Regions from separate parts of the Streptomyces sp. bgisy100 genome, predicted to be linked through region 1. Evidence: riboswitches for the same ligand, from Rfam matches in the RefSeq annotation. Region 1 holds a riboswitch; each other region holds the start of a gene.

Region 1 (4,569 bases):
CGGCACGACGGCCGCGACCACCCCGACCGGCTCCCGCCGGACGAGGATCGGCCCGAGCGCCCCCTGCCGGTGTTCCTCCTGCGCGGTGTCCCGGGCCACGGTGATCGCCGCGTCCCACACCATCATCGCGCCGAGGGCCTGGGCGAGGACGCTCCAGGCGTAGGGGGAGCCGTTCTGCGCGCTGATGGTCCGGGCGATCTCCTCGTGCCGGACGGCGAACGCGTCCTTGATCCGGGTGACCACCTCGATCCGTTCGGCGAGGGGGGTACGGGCCCAGGGCCCGTGGTCGAAGGCCTCGCGGGCGGCTGCCACGGCGCGGTCCACATCGGCGCGCGAGGCGTGCGGCACGCGCCCGATGACCTGCTCGGTGTGCGGCGAGACCACCTCGATCACATCCGGGCCGAGCGGGTCCACCCACGCGCCTCCGATGAACAGCTGTCCGTGCTCGATGAGGTCGGTCATCGCCCTGCCTCCCCGCCGTCCGGCCGGCCCTCAACGTCGAAGCCGCCCGGGAATCGTCTGACCCGGCTAATATCTGACGCAGCATCAGAACTGATACCAGTTCCCGTTGCAGTGGGCAATGCGTCGGCCGCCTCCCGCCCCGCGGGGCACCGGTCCCGGCGACCGTGGTGGAGAACGCGTTCCACCGCTCGCTCGGGGCGCGATCCGCTGGGCGGGGCTCCATGGAGGAGGGCTCCATGACGGAACCGGCCGCCCCGGTGACCGACCACGGCGGCGGGGTGTGGAGCATCCCCGTCCCGATCCCGGACAACCCGCTGGGCCACACGCTGGTGCACCTTCTGGACACCGGCCGCGGACCGGTTCTGATCGACACCGGCTGGGACGACCCGGCCTCCTGGGACACCCTCGTCGCCGGACTCGCGGCGTGCGGCACGTCCGTCACCGAGCTGCACGGCGTGCTCGTCACCCACCATCACCCCGACCACCACGGGCTCTCCGGGCGGGTGCGCGAGGCGTCGGGGGCCTGGATCGCGATGCACCCCGCGGACACGCGGGTCGTGCGCCGGGTCCGCGCGGCCCGGCCCGCGCTCTGGCTCGACCACCTGATCGGGAAGCTCGAAGCCGCCGGGGCGCCGGAGGATCATCTGCGTCCGCTGCGCGCGGCCCGGGGGTCCGGCCGGGATCCGGCGCTGCCCGGTCTGCGGGCCGCACTGCCCGACCGCGCCGTCGTCCCCGGCGAACTGCTCGATCTGCCGGGCCGGAGACTGCGGGCCGTCTGGACGCCCGGGCACACCCCCGGCCATGTCTGCCTGCACCTGGAGGAGGACCATCCGGCCGCCGGGCGGACGGGCCACGGCCGGCTGTTCTCCGGCGACCACCTGCTGCCCACCATCAGTCCGCACATCGGCCTCTACGAGGACCCCGACGCCGTCACGGTCACCGACCCGCTCGGGGACTACCTCGACTCCCTGGAGCGGATCGGCCGCCTCGCCCCGGCCGAGGTGCTGCCCGCCCACCAGTACGCCTTCCCGGACGCGGCGGCCCGGGTGCGGCAGCTCCTGGCGCACCACGAGGCGCGGCTGGCCGGGCTGCGGGACCTCCTGCGGGCCCGCGCGCTCACCCCGTGGCAGCTGGCCGAGGCCATGGAGTGGAACCGGCCCTGGGAGCAGATCTCCCCCGGGTCACGGAACATCGCCGTCTCGGAGGCGGAGGCGCATCTGCGGCGCCTGGTGACGCTGGGACGGGCGGAGCCGGTGCCGGGCAGCGAGCCGGTGACGTACCGGGCGGTGTGAGGGGAGTTCCCGGGCGGCGGGCGGTGAGAGGGAGCCGGGCGGACGGTCGGGCGGTGCGACCCCGTGGGGCGGTGCGGGGGCGCGTGCGCGGCGGGTCGGTACGAGGCGGGGCGGGGCGCGCCGTGTGCCGGGCGGCGCGGGGGCGGGGCCGGCGGGGTGCGGGGCCGGCGGGGTGCTGGGGCGGGTGCGGGGCCGGCGGGGTGCTTGGGCGGGTTCCGATGCACCCCCGGGCGGCTCGGGACATCGGGCGCCCATGGGCCCCTTGCTACGGGCCGGTAGAGTGTGCCAGTCGATACCGCATCCCTCAGGGGAAAGCCGGTGCAATTCCGGCACTGACCCGCAACCGTGAGGCGCCGCGACGGCGTCGAGTCGGAGTGCCCTGGCGGATGTGACCGGCTCCTGTCTCCGGACGGGCCGTCCCACGGCCGCGCCCGGGGACCGGCACCGTCGAGGAATACGGAGCCGGAGCCCGGTGCCCCGCCGCGTGCGCACGCTCCCGTCCGCACGGCCGCGCGGTGCGCAGCGGATCCGGCCGCGTCCGCTCACCGAAAGGCACCGCCCGATGCTGCATCACCCCGGGGAGATATCCCCGCGCCCCCGGCCGGGCGGTCCGTCCCGGCACAGCAGACTGCGTCGCGCCGTCGCGCTGACGGCCGCCTCCGCCGCCCTGTGCGTGACCGCCGCTCCGGCCGCGTCCGCCGCCGACTCACCGAAGCCCGCGGCTCCGGCGAAGCTCCCGGCCGGGCTGTACGGCACCAAGGACCCGAAGTTCGACGCCGTCTGGCGGCAGTCGGTGGCCCTGATCGCCCAGGACACGGTGAAGGTCACGCCGGCCCCCGAGGCCGTGGACTGGCTGGCCGGCCAGCAGTGCGCTTCGGGCGGCTTCGCGGAGTTCCGCGCGGACGCGGACCAGGAGTGCGACAAGAAGACTCCGGTGGACAGCAACGCGACCGCACTCGCGGTGCAGGCGCTGGCCGCGCTCGGCGGCCACGGCGACGCCGTGAAGAAGTCCGTGAACTGGCTGAAGTCCCTGCAGAACAAGGACGGCGGCTGGAGCTACTTCCCCGGTGACCCGAGCGACGCCAACTCCACCTCGCTGGTGATCGGCGCGCTCATCGCGGCGGGGGAGAATGCGTCGGATGTGAAGCCCCGGAAGGGGAAGACGTCGGCGTACGAGGCGCTGGACGGATTCCTGCTCGGCTGCGACGCCGACAAGGATGAGCGCGGAGCCTTCGCCTACCAGCCGGACAAGAAGGGCAAGCTCGCGCCCAACGCGGACGCGACCGCGGCCGGGGCGCTCGCCCTGGTCGGCAGGGGACTGCAGCTGGGTCCGCCCATCAAGAGCGCCGCCCAGCACGCCGAGCCGCTCGACTGCGGATCCGCTGACGCGAAGGACGAGCCGGCCACGGAGGCGAAGGCCGCCGCCTCCGCCGCGTACCTCGCCACGGCCATGAAGAAGACCGACGGGCATCTGACGGCCGTCGCCCCGGGCGCCGACAAGCCCGCCCCGGACTACGCCAACACGGCGGACGCGGTCATCGCCCTGGCGGCCGGCGGCTACCTGGACGCCGCCCGCTCCCCCCTCACCTGGCTGGAGCGGCACTCCCGGACCTGGTCGAAGGACAACCCGGCGGGCCTGGGCTCGCTGATCATCGCCGCCCACGCGACCGGCGCCGACCCGCGGGACTTCGGCGGGCGGGACCTGGTCCGGCAGCTGAACGCCACCGGTCCGAAGCCGGCGGCGCAGGCCCCGGAAGACGGCGGCGACGCGCAGGACGCCAAGGAGGGCGGTTCGGACGGCATGTCGACGGCCTGGACGGTCGGCGCGTTCCTGGTCGCGGGCATCGGGATCGGCTTCCTGCTGAGCGGCCGCAAGAAGAAGGCGTAGGCATGGTGGTGGGCGTGCGCGGTGCGGCGGAGCGGGGCGGGAGCGTGACGGTGTCGGGGATCGAGGGCGAACACGGATCCGGGCTCGTACCCGGGCAGGCATCCGGCCCGGTAACCGGGCACGCATCCGGCCTCGGCCGTGAGCACCGGACGGGGTTCCGGTCTCTGTTCCTGATGTGGTTCCGAATGGGGTTCCGGTCGTCGTTCCGGTCGCGGTCCGGCCGTCCGGCCCCGGCCCGGGTCGCTGTCGCGGCCGTCGTGGCCGGGGCCGCGCTCGCCGTGCTCGGCGCCGCGCCCGCCCACGCCCAGGGCTACCGCTACTGGTCGTTCTGGGACCGGAAGGGCGGGAACTGGGTGTACGCCACCCAGGGCCCGGCCACCGAACGCCCCGCGGACGGCGAGGTGCGCGGCTTCCGCTTCGCCGTCAGCGCGGATTCCAAGGATGCCGAACAGCCGCGCGGCTCGGCCCGTTTCGACACCGTCTGCGCCGGTACCTCCACCAAGGCGGGCGGCAAGCGCGTCGCGGTCGTGCTGGACTTCGGCACGGCCGCGGACGCGCCCGACGGCGAGCACCCGCCGACGTCCCGTACGGAGTGCGCGAGCGTCCCTCAGGACGCGACGGCCGCGGAGGTGCTGGCGGCGGTGGCGAAGCCGCTCCGCTACGACTCCGGCGCCCTGCTCTGCGCCGTCTCCGGCTATCCGAAGAAGGGCTGCGGCGAACAGGTCGCCGACGGCGGGGGCGAGTCGAGCAAGAGCGACGGCCCGGCCGGGAAGTCCGCGTCCGCGGGCTCCCCGTCCTCGTCGGAGACGGACGGCGGTGACGACGGCCCGTCCGTCGGACTGATCGCCGGTCTCGCCGCCGTACTGGCCCTCGGTGCCGCCGCCGGGTGGCAGGCCCGTCGTCGCCGCGGATGAGCAGCGAGCACGG
Region 2 (4,569 bases), on a different contig from region 1:
CCAGCTCCTTCAGCTCCTCCACCAGGTAGGAGTTGACCTGGAGGAACTCACCCGACAGCGTCTCGCGCTTGAAGAGGTTGGAGACCTGCGGCTCGATGCACTCGTACACGCCCGCGATCGAGGCGATGGTGGCCGTCGGCGCGATGGCGAGCAGCAGGGAGTTGCGCATGCCGGTGGCCGCGACCCGGGCGCGCAGCGCCGCCCAGCGCTCCGGCAGGGTCGGCTCCACCCCGAAGTGGTCCGGGTGCAGCACGCCGCGCGAGGCGCGCGTGGCCGACCACGCCGGGTGCGGGCCGTGCCGCTCGGCGAGGTCGCAGGAGGCCTCGTAGGCCGCCAGCATGATGCGCTCGGCGATCAGCGTGGAGAGCCGGGACGCCTCGGGGGAGTCGAAGGGCAGCTTCAGCCGGAAGAAGACGTCCTGGAGGCCCATCACGCCCAGGCCCACCGGCCGCCACCGCTCGTTCGACGCCGCGGCCTGCTCGGTCGGGTAGAAGTTGATGTCCACCACGCGGTCGAGGAAGGTCACGGCGGTGCGCACGGTGGCGTCCAGCCGCTCCCAGTCCATCTCTCCGTCCGCGCCCAGGTGGGCGCCCAGGTTCACCGAGCCGAGGTTGCAGACGGCGGTCTCCCCGTCGTCGGTGACCTCCAGGATCTCGGTGCACAGGTTCGAGGAGTGGATGACCCGGCCGGGCTCCGCGGTCTGGTTGGCGGCGCGGTTGGCGGCGTCCTTGAAGGTCATCCAGCCGTTGCCGGTCTGCGCGAGGGTGCGCATCATCCGGGCGTACAGCTGGCGGGCCGGGACCGAGCGCTGCGCCAGCCCGGCGGCCTCCGCCGCCCGGTACGCGGCGTCGAACTCCTCGCCCCACAGGTCGACGAGCTGCGGCACGTCGGAGGGGGAGAACAGCGACCAGTCGGCGTCGGCCTCGACCCGGCGCATGAACTCGTCCGGGATCCAGTGGGCCAGGTTGAGATTGTGGGTGCGGCGCGCCTCCTCACCGGTGTTGTCGCGCAGCTCCAGGAACTCCTCCAGGTCCGCGTGCCAGGTCTCCAGGTAGACGCAGGCCGCGCCCTTGCGGCGGCCGCCCTGGTTGACCGCGGCGACCGAGGAGTCGAGGGTCCGCAGGAACGGCACGATGCCGTTGGAGTGCCCGTTGGTGCCCCGGATCAGGGAGCCGCGGGAGCGGACCCGGCTGTACGGCAGGCCGATGCCGCCCGCGTGCTTCGAGAGCCGGGCGACCTGGTGGTAGCGGTCGTAGATGGAGTCGAGCTCGTCCAGCGGGGAGTCGAGCAGGTAGCAGGACGACATCTGCGGGTGCCGGGTGCCGGAGTTGAAGAGCGTGGGGGAGCTGGGCAGGTAGTCCAGCCGGCTCATCAGCCGGTAGAGCGCGGCGACCTCGTCGACGGCGCGGTCCGAACCGTCCTCGGCCAGCCCGCAGGCCACCCGGAGCATGAAGTGCTGCGGGGTCTCGATGACCTGGCGGGTCATCGGGTGCCGCAGCAGGTACCGGCTGTGCAGCGTGCGCAGTCCGAAGTAGCCGAAGCGGTCGTCGGCGCCGTCGGCCAGCGCGACCTCGACGAGCGTGTCGAGCCGGGAGGCGTGGGCGCGGACGAACTCCGCGGTCCGGTCGGCGATCAGACCCTCGCGGTGACCGGTGGCGACCGAGGCGGAAAAGGAGACCGCGCCCTGGCTCGCGGCCTCGTCGGCGACCGCCCGGGTGAGCAGGCGCGCGGCGAGCCGGGAGTACTCCGGGTCCTCGGCGATCAGGCCGGCGGCCGCCTCGGTCGCCAGCTCCCGCAACTCGGCCTCGTCGGAGCCCGCGTGGCGGCCGCGGAGCGCGGCGGCGGCGACCCGGCCCGGGTCGGTCGCGGGCAGATCGGCGGTGAGGTCGGTCAGGGTACGCAGCAGCGCGGTGCCGGGGCCGTCTGCCTCGGTCACCGGTGCGGCGGCTGAAGCCGGATCGGCGGGCGCGATGGTCACGTGGTGCTCTCCCTCGCTCGGCTGGGGCCGCACGGACGGACACGACGGGCGCCGAACGGGCACACCTCACCCCGGAACAGGGCAGCGCACCGCGCAGCGTCCACCGGCCCAACCCGCGAGGCCCGGACGATTTCGTCGCCCGGTTCGGTCGATCCGGGCAGGCCGCCGGCAGGTCCTCGGACTTGGAAGTGCGCATTTCCAGCGCATTCATACCGTTGCGGGACAGTTCCGGATTCGCACCGGATTCCCCTGCGACGACAGCGAGCAAGAGCATACATCTTGTGTCGCGGTCCGCACGCAACACCACATCTTGTGTCAGGGGTTCGGGTGGTGCGCTTTGCAGGGGAACAGATGTGGTAACGGCGCCGAGGCCCGGGGGGACGGGGAAGCGCGTCCCGCGGGCCGCCCGGATTCCCATTCGGGATCGCTCGCGGATCACCCGCCGGGGTCACCCGGCGCGTCGGTTAGCCTGTCCGGCATGACGTTGAGGACCGGTGCGCGGGGTTCCGCGGAACACACCGTCAGCGAGGCCGACACCGCCGCGGAGTTCGGCAGCGGCGACCTCCCGGTCCTGGGGACCCCCGGCCTGCTGGCCCTGCTGGAGGCCGCCACCGTCGACGCGCTCGCGGGCGCGCTGGAGCCCGGCCGCACCTCGGTCGGCACCCGGGTCCAGGTCGACCACCTCAAGGCCTCACCGGTGGGGGCGACCGTCACCGCCACCGCGGAAGTCACCTACCTCGACGGCCGGTTGGTGCGGTTCACCGTGGCCGCCCAGGACGGCGCCGGCCGGCTGCTGGCCACCGGTGAGATCACCCGGGTGATCGTCGACCGGGACCGGTTCCTGGCGCGTCTCTGAGGTCCGGCGGACCCGTCCGCGCAGCTTCGCCCGGCCCCGCCGCCGGCTTTGCCCGTACCGCCCGCCCCCGCGCGCGGCGCCCCGGACACGCCGACGGGCCGCCGCCCCCGTGTCGGAGGCGACGGCCCGCAGGCTCGCGTCGAGCCGGATACCGGCCGGGGTCAGTGCCCGCCCGGCGCCCCCGCGGTGGCCGGCGGCAGTTCGGTCTCCACGCCCGGTTCGCCCGCGTCCGCGGTGTAGTCGGCCGCGGTGGTCTCGTCGATGCCGTCGGGCGCCTTCACCGCCCGCAGCACGAAGGTGAGCACCACCGTGACGAGGGCGTTGAGGACGAACGCGGTGAGGCCGATGTAACCGATCTCACCGATCCCCGGGATGGCGTCCGCGCTGCCGCCGAAGTGCTTCTGGGCCGGATTGGTCGGACTCGGCACCCCGTACGCCGCGAGGGTGCCGTAGATCATGCCGACCGCCCAGCCGCCCAGCAGCGCCCAGCGGTGGAACCACCGGGTGAACAGGCCGCCCACCAGGGCCGGGAACGTCTGGAGGATCCAGATGCCGCCCAGCAGCTGGAAGTTGATGGCCACGGTCTTGTCCATGGTGAGGACGAAGGCCAGCGCGCCGACCTTCACCAGCAGCGAGGCGAGCTTGGAGACCTTGGTCTCCTGGGCGGGCGTCGCGTCCGGTTTGAGGAAGTCCTTGTAGATGTTCCGCGTGAAGAGGTTGGCCGCGGCGATGGACATGATGGCCGCCGGAACCAGCGCGCCGATCCCGATCGCCGCGAAGGCCACGCCCGCGAACCAGGACGGGAACATGTTCTCGAACAGCTGCGGGATGGCCAGCTGGCCGTTCTTGACCTTGATCCCGGCGGCGATCGCCATGAAGCCGAGGAACGCCAGCAGCCCCAGCATCAGCGAGTACAGCGGCAGGATGGTGGTGTTGCGGCGGATCACCTCACGGCTCTTGCTGGAGAGCGTCGCCGTGATCGAGTGCGGGTACATGAACAGCGCCAGGGCCGAGCCGAGCGCCAGCGTGGCGTAGGTCCACTGCGCGGGCTCCCCGGTCACCACCGATCCGCGCGGCTTGTCCGTCACCGGATTGGTCTGGGTGAACGCCTCGCCGGCCTTGGCGAAGATCGAGTCGAAGCCGCCGAGCTTGATCGGGATGTAGATGATCGCCACGGCGATCACGATGTAGATCAGGGTGTCCTTGACGAAGGCGATCAGCGCCGGCGCCCGCAGCCCCGAGGAGTAGGTGTACGCGGCCAGCACACCGAAGGCGATCAGCAGCGGCAGGTCCTTGATGAACCAGTGGGTCGACTCGCCGCCGCCCACGCCCATCACGTCCAGCACCGCCTGAATGCCCACCAGCTGCAGCGCGATGTACGGCATCGTGGCGAGGATGCCGGTCACGGCGACGGCCAGCGAAAGCCCCTTGGAGCCGAACCGGCCGCGGACGAAGTCCGAGGTGGTGACGTAGCCGTGCTTGTGCGACACCGACCACAGCCGCGGCAGGAAGGTGAAGATCAGCGGGTACACCAGGATCGTGTACGGCACCGCGAAGAAGCCCGCGGCGCCCGCCGCGTAGATCGCCGCCGGCACCGCCACGAAGGTGTACGCCGTGTAGAGGTCGCCGCCCAGCAGGAACCAGGTGATCCAGGTGCCGAAGCTGCGGCCGCCCAGGCCCCACTCGTCGAGGCTGTCGGCGTTGTCGGCCCGCCGCCAGCGCGCCGCCAGGAAGC
Region 3 (4,569 bases), on a different contig from region 1:
TCAGCAGCGCCTCGCCGGTGTGCAGCTCCACTTCGGTGCTGTCGATCCACCACGTGAACGCGGGGTCGTTGGCCTGTACCGAGTCCTGGAGACCCCCTGTGGCCCGCTCCAGGGCGTCCAGCGCCCGGCCTCGGTCTCCGGCCTGCGCAAGGCTCCGTGCGCGCCGTACGCGAGCCATGAGCGCCACACGGCCGGGTACCTCACGGCCGGTCAGCATCTCCTCCGTGATCGCCATGGCCTCACCAGTACGGTCGGTGTGCACGTCGATCATGGCGATCAGGTCCAGGATGAACCACTCCAGCGGGGCGTCACCGGCGAGGCGGGCCAGGGTGTGCGCCTCCGCGAGCGTGGAGCGCGCCTCGTGGAACCGGGCCGCGTCGTGGAGCAGCCAGCCGGCCACTTCCCCGATCTCCGCCACCTGTGCGAGGTGCTGCTTGTCGTCGCCGGTGATCCGGCCCCGTTCGGCCTCCCACACCTGCGCGGCGGCGTCCGCCACATGGTCCCCGCCGTGGCGGTTGTCATGCGCGAGCAGCCACCCCACGGCGTCCTGCACGTAGGTGTCCGGCTCACGGTCGGCGCAGACCTGCGGCTCGGCTTCGCCCCGGGCCCGCGCGGCTTCCCGCTCCAGTCCGTCCAGTGGCACCCCGAGCACATGCGCGAGCGGCGGTAACCAAGCGTCCGGGATGCGCCCGCCGCACTCCCACCGGGAGACCTCGTGACGCGTCAAGGTGGTGATCCCGGCAGTGACGCACAACCGGAGCGCCAGCGAGCGCTGCGAGAGACCCGCCCGCTTGCGCAGGCCCGCCAGATGGGCGCCGAACCGGGCGCGTCCCGCTTGGTCGTTCATGCGGTGCCTCCCTGCGACCAAGCTACTCGTCCTGGCCCCTCCCCTGGCCTCCCGCGCGGCCCCTCCCCTCGATCGGGAACGCGGTTCCCTGAACGCACAGCGCCCCGGCGACCGTGCGACCGGCCCCGGGGCTCGGCCGATCCGAGAGAGCAGACCGACATGCCGCAACCGACAACGCAGGCCCGCCCGACCGGCTGCCCCGGATACAGCGAGACCCTGCCGCGCGAGCCCCGGAGCGCCGCGGCCGCCCGGCGCCTGGTGCGTGTCGCACTCGCCGCCTGGGGTCTGGACGACTTGGCCGACGACGGCACCCTGATCGTCTCCGAGCTGGTGTCCAACGCCGTCCGGCACGCACGCAGAGAATCGATCCGGGTCGTCATCGACCGCCCCGAGGCGCGGCGCGTGCGGATCGGCGTCGTGGACTTCTCCCAAGCCTGTCCAGTGCGCGGAAACCCCGGTGCCACGGACGAGAGCGGGCGCGGCCTCGCACTCGTCGGGGAGCTGGCGGAGGCCTGGGGGACCGACCCGCTGCCGTGGGGCAAGCGGGTGTGGGCCGAGTGCGCTCAGAAGAACGACTGACTCCGGACCGTTGACGGCGTCGGCCGGGAACCGCGCACGCCGGTCCGGCATGTGAACGGTACTGACCACAGCGCGGGACCGGACTAGGGTGGCCGGTGCAGCTGGTTCGCCCTGTCCGCCAGGCAGGGCGTCGCAAGAGGGAACCCGGTGGAATTCCGGGACTGCCCCGCAGCGGTGAGTGGGAACGACCGCCGTCATACGCACTGGGTCCGACGGGCCTGGGAAGCGACGGCCAGTAGGGGTCTGCCCTGGCAGACGTGCCCGCGAGTCCGAAGACCTGCCCGTTGCCCGCTCGCCCACCCGGCGCGCGGAGATCCCGGTGACCTCGAGGGCGGGTCGGCGTACGGAAGCAGGCGGGTACCGCGGCAGCACCGCGTACGGCCCGCCGTCCGGTCGTCCCTTCGCGCCCTCGGCCCGTGCCGGGGTTCTCAGGAGCACACTCGCGAAGGAGAGTTCTGTGACCAGCACATCCGCAGCCGCCACCGCACGGGCCACCGTGCACGGCTACCCGCGGCAGGGCCCGGGCCGGGAGCTGAAGAAGGCCGTCGAGGGCTACTGGAAGGGCACGGTCACCGCCGGCGCCCTGCACGACACCGCGGCCGGGCTGCGCCGTTCCCAGTGGCGGCAGCTCGCCGACGCGGGCCTGGACGAGGTCCCCACCGGGGGCTTCTCCTACTACGACCACGTCCTGGACACCAGCGTCATGGTCGGCGCGATTCCCGCCCGGCACCGCGCGGCGGTCGAGGCCGACGCGCTGGACGGCTACTTCGCGATGGCGCGCGGTACCCGGGACGTCACGCCCCTGGAGATGACCAAGTGGTTCGACACCAACTACCACTACCTGGTGCCGGAACTGGGCCCGGACACGGTGTTCGCCGCCGACCCCGGCAAGCAGACGGCCGAGCTGCGGGAGGCCCTGGCACTCGGTCTCGCCGCCCGTCCGGTGCTCGTCGGACCGGTCACCTATCTGCTGCTGGCCAAGCCCGGACCGGAGGTGCCGGACGACTTCGATCCGCTCACCCTGCTGGACCGGCTGCTCCCGGTCTACGCCGAGGTGCTCGCCGCGCTGCGGGCCGCCGGGGCCGAGTGGGTCCAGCTGGACGAGCCCGCCCTGGTCCAGGACCGCACCCCGGCCGTGCTGAACGCCGCCGCCCGCGCCTACCGGGAGCTCGGGGGCGCCGCGGACCGTCCAAAGCTGCTGGTGGCCTCGTACTTCGACCGGCTGGGCAAGGCGCTGCCGGTGCTCGCCAAGGCACCGGTCGAGGGACTGGCCCTGGACTTCACCGGTACCGCCGCCGGCAACCTGGAGGATCTGGCGGCGGTCGGCGGACTGCCCGGCAAGCGGCTGGTGGCCGGTGTGGTGAACGGCCGCAATGTGTGGATCAACGACCTCGGGGCGTCCCTGACGACGCTGGGCACCCTGCTCGGCCTCGCCGGCCGGGTGGACGTCGCCTCCTCCTGCTCACTGCTGCATGTGCCGCTGGACGCCGCGGCCGAGCGGGACATCGATCCGCAGATCGCCCGCTGGCTCGCGTTCGCCCGGCAGAAGACCGCCGAGATCGTCACGCTGGCCCGCGGGCTGACGCACGGCACCGGCGCCATCACCGCCGAACTCGCCGCCAACCGTGCGGATCTGGCCTCCCGCACCGGCTCACCCCTCACCCACGACCCGGCCGTGCGTGCCCGCGCCGCGGCCGTCACGGAGGCCGACGGCCGGCGGTCCGCGTCGTACCCGGAGCGCTCGGCGGCCCAACGGGCGCATCTGGGGCTGCCGTTGCTGCCGACCACCACCATCGGCTCGTTCCCGCAGACGGGCGAGCTGCGCACGGCACGCGCCGAACTGCGCGCCGGCCGCATCGACGGCGAGGCGTACGACAAGCGCATCGCGGCCGAGATCCAGGAAGTGATCGCCTTCCAGGAGCGGGCCGGAATCGACGTGCTGGTGCACGGCGAGCCCGAACGCAACGACATGGTGCAGTACTTCGCCGAGCGGCTGACCGGCTATCTGGCCACCCGGCACGGCTGGGTCCAGTCCTACGGCACCCGCTACGTCCGTCCGCCGGTCCTGGCCGGCGACATCTCCCGGCCTGAGCCGATGACGGTCCGCTGGACCCGCTACGCGCAGTCCCTCACCGAACGCCCCGTCAAGGGCATGCTCACCGGCCCGGTCACGATGCTCGCCTGGTCCTTCGTCCGCGACGACCAGCCGCGCGCCGAGACCGCCCGCCAGGTCGCCCTCGCCCTCCGCGAGGAGGTGAAGGATCTGGAGACGGCCGGGACTTCGGTGATCCAGGTGGACGAACCGGCGCTGCGCGAGACGCTGCCGCTGCGCTCGGCCGACCGGCCGGAGTACCTCGCCTGGGCCACCGAGGCGTTCCGGCTCGCGACCGGCGGGGTCCGTCCGGACACCCAGATCCACACCCATATGTGCTACGCCGAGTTCGGTGACATCATCCGGGCCATCGACGACCTGGACGCCGATGTGATCAGCCTGGAGGCCGCCCGCTCCCACATGCAGGTCGCCGGGGAGCTGGCCGCCGTCGGCTACCCGCGGGAGGTCGGGCCGGGCGTCTACGACATCCACTCGCCCCGCATCCCGGACGCGGCCGAGGCGGCGGGCCTGCTCCGCCGGGGCCTGGACGCGATCCCGGCGGAGCGGCTCTGGGTCAACCCGGACTGCGGGCTGAAGACCCGCGGCTGGGCGGAGGTCCGGGCATCGCTGGAGAACCTGGTCGCGGCGGCCCGCGAGGTCCGGGACGGGCTGCCGGCTCCGACGACGGAGTCCTGACCGGGGGCCGACCGGAGGGTGGTGCCGGATGCCCCTGGTGTCCGGCACCGCCCGCGGGGCGCGGGACCAACGGGGGGCTCCCCGCCCACTCATTGCACGGACGGGCAAGCCGCGCGGCTCAGGTCAGCGGCAGATCCAGAAGCATCACGGCGAACACCGGGGAGTCCGGGAACGGCTGGCCCTCCCCCACCTTCCGATACCCCCAGGCCTCGTACAGCGCTTGGACCTTCGGGTGCGCCACATCCACCAGCAGCGCCGCGAGGTGTTCGGTCCGGGCCTCTATCAAGGCCCGGTGCAGCCGCTCGGCCGCACCCGTCTTCCGCCACCGCTCACGCACCATCAGCTCCGAGAAGTG

Evidence for each region. Region 1 has a riboswitch for cobalamin ahead of AC3EQ1_RS28380 (SCO2321 family membrane protein). Riboswitches for the same ligand answer to the same signal wherever they lie in the genome.
Region 2: it holds a riboswitch for cobalamin, as region 1 does, so the genes downstream of both, AC3EQ1_RS16275 (ribonucleoside-diphosphate reductase subunit alpha) here and AC3EQ1_RS28380 (SCO2321 family membrane protein) in region 1, are expected to answer to the same signal.
Region 3: it holds a riboswitch for cobalamin, as region 1 does, so the genes downstream of both, metE (5-methyltetrahydropteroyltriglutamate--homocysteine S-methyltransferase) here and AC3EQ1_RS28380 (SCO2321 family membrane protein) in region 1, are expected to answer to the same signal.

Annotation. Positions count from the first base shown of each region.
Region 1 covers NZ_JBYITE010000062.1:8,727-13,295, forward strand. The annotation lists gene AC3EQ1_RS28370 (aldehyde dehydrogenase) at 1-462, opposite strand, end outside; gene AC3EQ1_RS28375 (Strvi_7410 family MBL fold metallo-hydrolase) at 699-1,754, shown strand; adenosylcobalamin-variant (AdoCbl-variant) riboswitch at 2,048-2,142, shown strand; gene AC3EQ1_RS28380 (SCO2321 family membrane protein) at 2,317-3,642, shown strand; gene AC3EQ1_RS28385 (SCO2322 family protein) at 3,828-4,556, shown strand; gene AC3EQ1_RS28390 (CbiQ family ECF transporter T component) at 4,553-4,569, shown strand, end outside.
Region 2 covers NZ_JBYITE010000021.1:16,684-21,252, reverse strand. The annotation lists gene AC3EQ1_RS16275 (ribonucleoside-diphosphate reductase subunit alpha) at 1-1,978, opposite strand, end outside; cobalamin riboswitch at 2,129-2,252, opposite strand; gene AC3EQ1_RS16270 (thioesterase family protein) at 2,457-2,834, shown strand; gene mctP (monocarboxylate uptake permease MctP) at 2,996-4,569, opposite strand, start outside.
Region 3 covers NZ_JBYITE010000079.1:1,073-5,641, reverse strand. The annotation lists gene AC3EQ1_RS30090 (helix-turn-helix domain-containing protein) at 1-847, opposite strand, end outside; gene AC3EQ1_RS30085 (ATP-binding protein) at 1,007-1,426, shown strand; cobalamin riboswitch at 1,525-1,713, shown strand; gene metE (5-methyltetrahydropteroyltriglutamate--homocysteine S-methyltransferase) at 1,884-4,214, shown strand; gene AC3EQ1_RS30075 (GNAT family N-acetyltransferase) at 4,333-4,569, opposite strand, start outside.